Linked DNA regions of Magnetococcus sp. PR-3. Each later gene encodes a partner of the first gene's protein in a complex. Links are inferred from orthologs where the notes say so. Each region holds a gene or a part of one and is shown on either strand. Other genes may lie near its edges.

What was found.
Region 2: the proteins of nusB (region 1) and rpsJ are in contact, whole or in part, in a solved structure (PDB 3D3B), measured with the Escherichia coli proteins. The link is inferred for Magnetococcus sp. PR-3 from one-to-one orthologs.

The regions. Positions count from the first base shown.
Region 1 is NZ_JBAHUQ010000003.1:101,649-104,946, forward strand. What follows is about bases 208-3,182. They hold nusB (transcription antitermination factor NusB), read left to right. Parts: upstream 208-1,436; coding sequence 1,437-1,928; downstream 1,929-3,182. Other genes in these bases: V5T57_RS03400 (bifunctional 3,4-dihydroxy-2-butanone-4-phosphate synthase/GTP cyclohydrolase II), read left to right, coding at 208-942; ribH (6,7-dimethyl-8-ribityllumazine synthase), read left to right, coding at 963-1,433; thiL (thiamine-phosphate kinase), read left to right, coding at 1,928-2,944. In the rest of the region: more of V5T57_RS03400, read left to right, coding at 1-207. UniProt on the Escherichia coli protein: Part of the processive rRNA transcription and antitermination complex (rrnTAC). The complex forms an RNA-chaperone ring around the RNA exit tunnel of RNA polymerase (RNAP).
Region 2 is NZ_JBAHUQ010000016.1:105,037-108,185, reverse strand. The notes cover bases 273-3,098. They hold rpsJ (30S ribosomal protein S10), read left to right. Parts: upstream 273-1,444; coding sequence 1,445-1,753; downstream 1,754-3,098. Other genes in these bases: rplD (50S ribosomal protein L4), read left to right, coding at 2,548-3,098; rplC (50S ribosomal protein L3), read left to right, coding at 1,880-2,521; fusA (elongation factor G), read left to right, coding at 273-409. In the rest of the region: more of fusA, read left to right, coding at 1-272; more of rplD, read left to right, coding at 3,099-3,149. UniProt on the Escherichia coli protein: Involved in the binding of tRNA to the ribosomes. Part of the processive rRNA transcription and antitermination complex (rrnTAC). The complex forms an RNA-chaperone ring around the RNA exit tunnel of RNA polymerase (RNAP).

The DNA.
Region 1 (3,298 bases):
GTAACCACGGGTATATCTGCACAAGACCGGGCCCGCACCATTGAGGCCGCTATTGATGAAAACAGTGGCCCAGAGGATATCTCTCGCCCTGGTCATGTTTTCCCCTTGGTGGCCAAAGATGGGGGTGTCTTGGTACGTGCGGGTCACACCGAGGCTTCGGTCGATCTCTCCCGTCTCAGCGGTTTAAAACCCGCAGCGGTGATTTGTGAGATTCTTAAAGATGATGGAACCATGGCCCGTGTGCCTGATCTGATCCCCATGGCCAAAGAGATGGGCATCAAGCTTGGTACCATTGCTGATCTGATCGCCTATCGTCGCCAAACCGAACAGTTGGTACACCGGGCGGTAGAGACCCGTCTACCCAGCGCTTATGGTGGTGAGTGGAAGTTGGTTGCCTATACCAATGATGTGGATGAACACCAGCATGTGGCCCTGGTTCAAGGGAATGTGGATGATGGTGAACCTGTTTTGGTTCGGGTCCATTCCGAATGCCTAACCGGTGATATGTTTGGTTCCCTACGGTGTGATTGTGGGCCACAGCTACAAGCGGCTATGGAACAGATTGGTCGTGAAGAGCGCGGTGTCATTGTCTACCTGCGGCAAGAGGGACGTGGCATTGGTTTGATTAATAAAATGCACGCCTATAACCTTCAAGATGAAGGTCGAGATACGGTAGAGGCCAATGAAGCGTTGGGTTTCTCTGCAGATCTGCGAGACTATGGTATTGGTGCTCAGATTTTGAAAGATCTGGGTGTTACCCATATGAAATTGATGACCAACAATCCCAAAAAGATTGTCGGTCTGACCGGTTATGGTCTGGATGTGGTGGATCGGGTGCCGTTGGAAATTGAACATGGCACCACCAACGAACACTACTTGAAGGCCAAAAAGCACAAGATGGGGCATCTGCTACGGCAGTTCCCTGAAACCAACGAATCATAACCTACTAAGAAGGAGAGGACATGGGCGACATTATTGAACTGGAAGGTCATCTGACCGTTGATGGCAAGAAGTTCTGCCTGCTTCTGTCCCGTTTCAACAGCTTTATCACCGAGCGCCTGCTAGAGGGGTCCATTGACTGTATTTTACGTCACGGTGGTAAAAAAGAGGACATTACCGTAGCCCGCGTTCCTGGTGCTTTTGAGCTGCCCTTGGCCGCCCAAAAAGCAGCCAAAAGCGGTAAGTATGACGGTATCATCTGCTTAGGTGCTGTGATTCGTGGTTCAACCCCGCACTTTGATTATGTCTCTGCTGAAGTCACCAAAGGTGTGGCCTCTGTGGGCTTGGAGCATGAAATGCCCATCGGCTTTGGTGTGTTAACCACCGATACCGTGGAACAGGCCATTGACCGTGCGGGGACCAAGGTTGGAAACAAAGGTTGGGAAGCAACCATTTCCATCATTGAGATGATTAATCTGCTGGATGAGATGTAAAGTATGGCACGCAAATCGGGCAAATCCCGCAATACCATCCGTCGTGGTGGTCGTACCAAGTCTCGTGAGATCGCGCTACAGGTTCTGTATGGCTGCGAAATCGCGGGGGATCCTATTGAACCAGCTATGATGAATATGCTGAAAGATCCCCATTCCGAAGGGATGGATAAGGAGTATTTCAGCATTCTCACCCGTGGGGTAGCGGAGGAGCGTCAGGGGTTGGATAGCTGGATCGGCCGGGCTGGTGCAGGCTGGTCGATGGATCGTTTATCGGTTGTGGACCGCAATGTATTGCGCTTAGGCATTTATGAACTGCTTAAACAGCCCGATGTACCCCATCGGGTCATCATGAACGAAGCCATTGAACTTTCTAAACGTTTTGGTGGGGAAGAGTCCAGCCGTTTTACCAACGGTGTTATGGATAAAATCGCCAGTTTGATGCGGGATGAGGGGGCCGTACCGATGCGGGTATGGGGCCAACAGGAGTCGAAATAATGGTGGAAAAAAGCGTTGCCAACCTCGGTGAGTTTGGTGTGATCCACGATATCTTTGCCCCGATCCAGCCAAAAAATGGTGAAGGGGTACAGTTGGGTATTGGTGACGATGCCGCTGCATTATCGGTACCCCGCACCCAAGATCTATTGGCCACAACAGATACCATGGTAGAGGGCATCCATTTTAACAGCGATGCCGACCCTTACCTGCTGGGTCAAAAAGCGTTGGCGGTTAATCTATCCGACATTGCGGCCATGGGGGGTATGCCCCGTTGGTTTTTGCTCTCTTTGGCGGTACCTAACCGTACCTCACAAAGCTGGATGGAAGAGTTTGCCCGTGGGGTGAAAGCTGCGTCTGAAAACCACCAGGTGGCTTTGGTTGGGGGGGATACGGTTCGCTCCAATGCCAAGATTGTTATTACGGTACAGCTGCTGGGTTTAATTGGTCAGCAACGTGCTGTGGCACGGTCAGGTGCCCAGGTTGGGGATAAGCTCTTTCTATCAGGCACCTTGGGTGACTCCGCGTTTGGTTTGGCCCATATGCTGGGTAAGTTACCTGTGGGATCTGCCGATGATGTGAGCTTTTTAAGCCGTCGTCATGATCTGCCTGAACCCCGTATTACACTGGGGATGGCGATTCAGGATGCCGCACTTGCCCATGCTTGTATTGATCTATCCGACGGCCTGGTTGCAGACCTCAACCACATCTGCGAAGCCTCCAAGGTTAGTGCGGTGGTGGATGTAGAGAAACTCCCGTTCTCTGACTCTGCAAAGCGAGTCATGGATCAGCATGGATCGTCCGCCCTGGAGCTGGCCTTAACCGGTGGTGAAGATTACGAGCTGCTCTTTGCTTTTGCACCAGGGGCTGCAGAAGAGGTGGCTAAAATTGCGGATCAAGTGGGGGTTTCGCTGGTTGAGATTGGTGAAATTACCAAAGCAGAAGGCAAACCCACGGTCACCATTCAGCAGCAAGGCCAAGCCATGAATTTGGCTCAGAGTGGCTGGACACACTTTTAAAAGTTTAAACCCTGGCTGGGCAAATATATGGGCTATTTTGCCCAGCCTAGGGGTAAACTGACTCTCGTTTGTCGGTACTAAAAGGTGATGATAGGGAGCACCGCATCACCCCTTTTTGCAGCTTGGGCACACCCTCAACCGTTGTCACCGGCACCACCCTAAAAGGGTGTGCATGGGGGGGCGTATACCGGCTTTATATGGCCGATGTTGCCTCTCACTATCCAAGATAAAAGACACCTCACGTATTCTTAGGTCACATCTGCTTGAGAGATTATGGTGCGATCATAAGCGACCAACCGAGGGCATCGTGCGAACTTCTCTCCCCGGCCCCCCTCAAACTATTTCATGACCTAA
Region 2 (3,149 bases), on another replicon or contig:
CCCCATGGTAGACGTGAAAGCCACCTTGTTCGATGGCTCATACCACGATGTTGACTCTTCGGAAATGGCCTTTAAAATTGCCGGCTCCATAGGTCTAAAAGAGGGCACACAAAAGTGTAAGCCTGCTCTGCTTGAGCCCATCATGGATGTTGAAGTTGAGACCCCTGAAGAGTATATGGGCGATGTGATTGGTGACTTGAACTCCCGCCGTGGACAGATCCAGGGTATGGAAGCTTCCGGTAACAATCAGTTGGTAAAAGCTCAGGTACCTCTGTCGGGTATGTTCGGTTATGCCACGGATCTGCGCTCTCAGAGTCAGGGTCGTGCTACCTTTACCATGCAGTTTGGCCATTATGCCCAGGTGCCTAACGCCATTGCTGAAGAGATCAAGGCAAAAGCCACCGGTTGATCCGGCTAGATAGAAAGGTTCGGAGGTCTACAATGGCCAAGGAAAAGTTTGAACGTAATAAACCCCATGTCAACATCGGCACAATCGGCCACGTTGACCATGGTAAGACGACGCTGACCGCTGCGATCACCAAGGTGATGGCGGATGCAGGTCGCGCCGAGTTTCAGGCGTATGATCAGATTGATGGCGCCCCAGAAGAGCGCGAGCGTGGGATCACCATCGCAACAGCCCACGTTGAGTATGAGACAGAGAATCGTCACTACGCTCACGTTGACTGCCCTGGTCACGCTGACTATGTCAAGAACATGATCACCGGTGCCGCCCAGATGGACGGCGGTATCCTGGTTGTGAGTGCTGCTGATGGCCCCATGCCTCAGACCCGTGAGCACATCCTGCTGGCGCGTCAGGTTGGTGTGCCTGCTCTGGTTGTTTACCTGANCAAGCCTTCCTGATGCCAATCGAAGATGTGTTCACCATCTCCGGTCGTGGTACGGTTGTAACTGGCCGTATTGAGCGTGGCATGGTTAAGGTGGGTGAGACCATCGAGATCATTGGTCTGAAAGATACTGAGAACACCACCTGCACCGGTGTTGAGATGTTCCGTAAGCTTCTCGACCAAGGTCAAGCTGGTGATAACGTGGGTGTGCTGCTGCGTGGCACTAAGCGTGAAGACGTCCAGCGTGGTCAGGTTCTGGCTGCGCCTGGGTCGATCACTCCCCACACCAAGTTTAAGGCAGAATCCTACATTCTGACCAAAGAAGAGGGCGGTCGTCATACACCCTTCTTCTCGAACTATCGTCCCCAGTTCTACTTCCGTACCACGGACGTAACCGGCATTCTCAAGTTGCCTGAGGGTACCGAGATGGTTATGCCTGGTGATAACATCACCATGGAAGTTGAACTGATCGCCCCCATCGCCATGGAAAAAGGTCTGCGCTTCGCCATTCGCGAAGGTGGCCGTACCGTCGGCGCTGGTGTGGTTGCCGAAGTCATTGACTGAGCCTAAGCTCTGTAGACGTTTGAGGAACACACATGATGGATAGCCAAAAAATCCGCATCCGTTTGAAGGCCTTTGATCATCGGATCCTAGATCAAAGTACTGGTGAGATTGTGCAGACTGCTCGTCGTACCGGTGCTGATATCCGTGGACCGATTCCGCTGCCTACAAAAATCAATCGTTACACGGTTCTGCGTTCACCTCACGTAGATAAAAAAAGCCGTGAGCAATTCGAGATCCGCACCCATAAGCGTATCATCGACATCATCAATCCTACGCCCCAAACGGTGGATGCATTGATGAAGTTGGACCTCGCTGCAGGTGTGAATGTCGAGATCAAGCTATAATTAGCTTGACTTTGGAGAGTGGTGACGTATGATCTCCGCTCCCTTTAAAGCATCCTCCCTTATCGGACAGTCGCTTTGCGAAGGTTGGGGTAGGGGAGGCAATCGATAATAATATGAGGAAAAGACATGCGTAGTGGTCTGATCGGCCGTAAGCTCGGCATGTCCCAGATGTTTACCGAGGATGGTCAGCGTATCGCTGTTACCTTGGTACAACTGGGTCCCTGTGCTGTAGTGGCCAAGCGTACAGAAGAGCAGGATGGTTACAACGCCATTCAGCTTGGTTTTGAAGAAGCCAAACCTTCCCGCATCTCTAAAACTGTCCGTGGGCAGTATGCCAAGGCTAATGTGACGCCTCGGCGGGTTTTGCGTGAATTCCGCGTCGCCAATCCTAACGACTATGAAGTGGGTCAAGAGCTTAATGCTGAGCATTTTGCCGTAGACAGCTTTGTCGACGTTACAGGTCGGACGGTGGGTAAAGGTTTTGCCGGTGGTATGAAGCGTTGGGGTTTCCGTGGTGGTCGTGCTACCCACGGTTCTCACAAGGTACACCGCTCCATCGGTTCTATCGGTCAGTGTCAAACTCCTGGTCGAGTATTTAAGAACAAAAAGATGCCTGGTCAAATGGGTAAAGAAACTCAGACCGTGCAGAATTTGAAAGTGGCTTTCGTGGACAGTGAAAAGTCCATCGTAGCCGTGAAGGGGAGCATTCCCGGTTCCAAGGGCTCTCTGGTGTTGGTTCGGGACGCCTTAAAAAAAGGCTCTGCCTGATTAGGTGTGGATAGAAGGAAATCACCATGATCCAAGTACCCGTTAAAGACGCCAATAACCAGGAAGTTCGCAGTGCGGAGTTAAATGAATCCGTTTTTGGTCGTGAGATCCGTGCGGACCTTCTGGGTATGGCCGTCAACTATCAATTGGCCAAACGTCGCAGCGGTACCGCTGCGGTTTTAGGTCGCAGTGATGTGCGCGGCGGTGGAAAGAAACCTTTCCGTCAAAAAGGCACAGGTAACGCCCGTCAGGGCACAACCCGTGCGCCTCAGTTCCGTACTGGTGGTATCGTTTTCGGTCCCCAGCCTCGTGACTTCGGCCACAAGATGAACAAAAAAGTACGTAAGCTTGCGCTGCAAACAGCACTTTCCGCCAAAGCCTCTTCGGAGGAGATGGTGGTTGTTGAAAAGCTCGAGCTGGAAGGTCCTAAGACCAAAGGGATGAAAAGCCTGCTGAGCAGCCTTGGTGCTGAGAAGTCGACTTTCATCGTGGTTAAAGAGCTTTCTGATAACGTGCTGCTGTCAGCTCGCAACATTCCTAACGTGCTTGTTGCAGATGTTGATGGTGTGAACGTTTACGACCTGCTGCGCTACGAAAAGCTGGTCATCACCGAGGAAGCGGTGCGTAG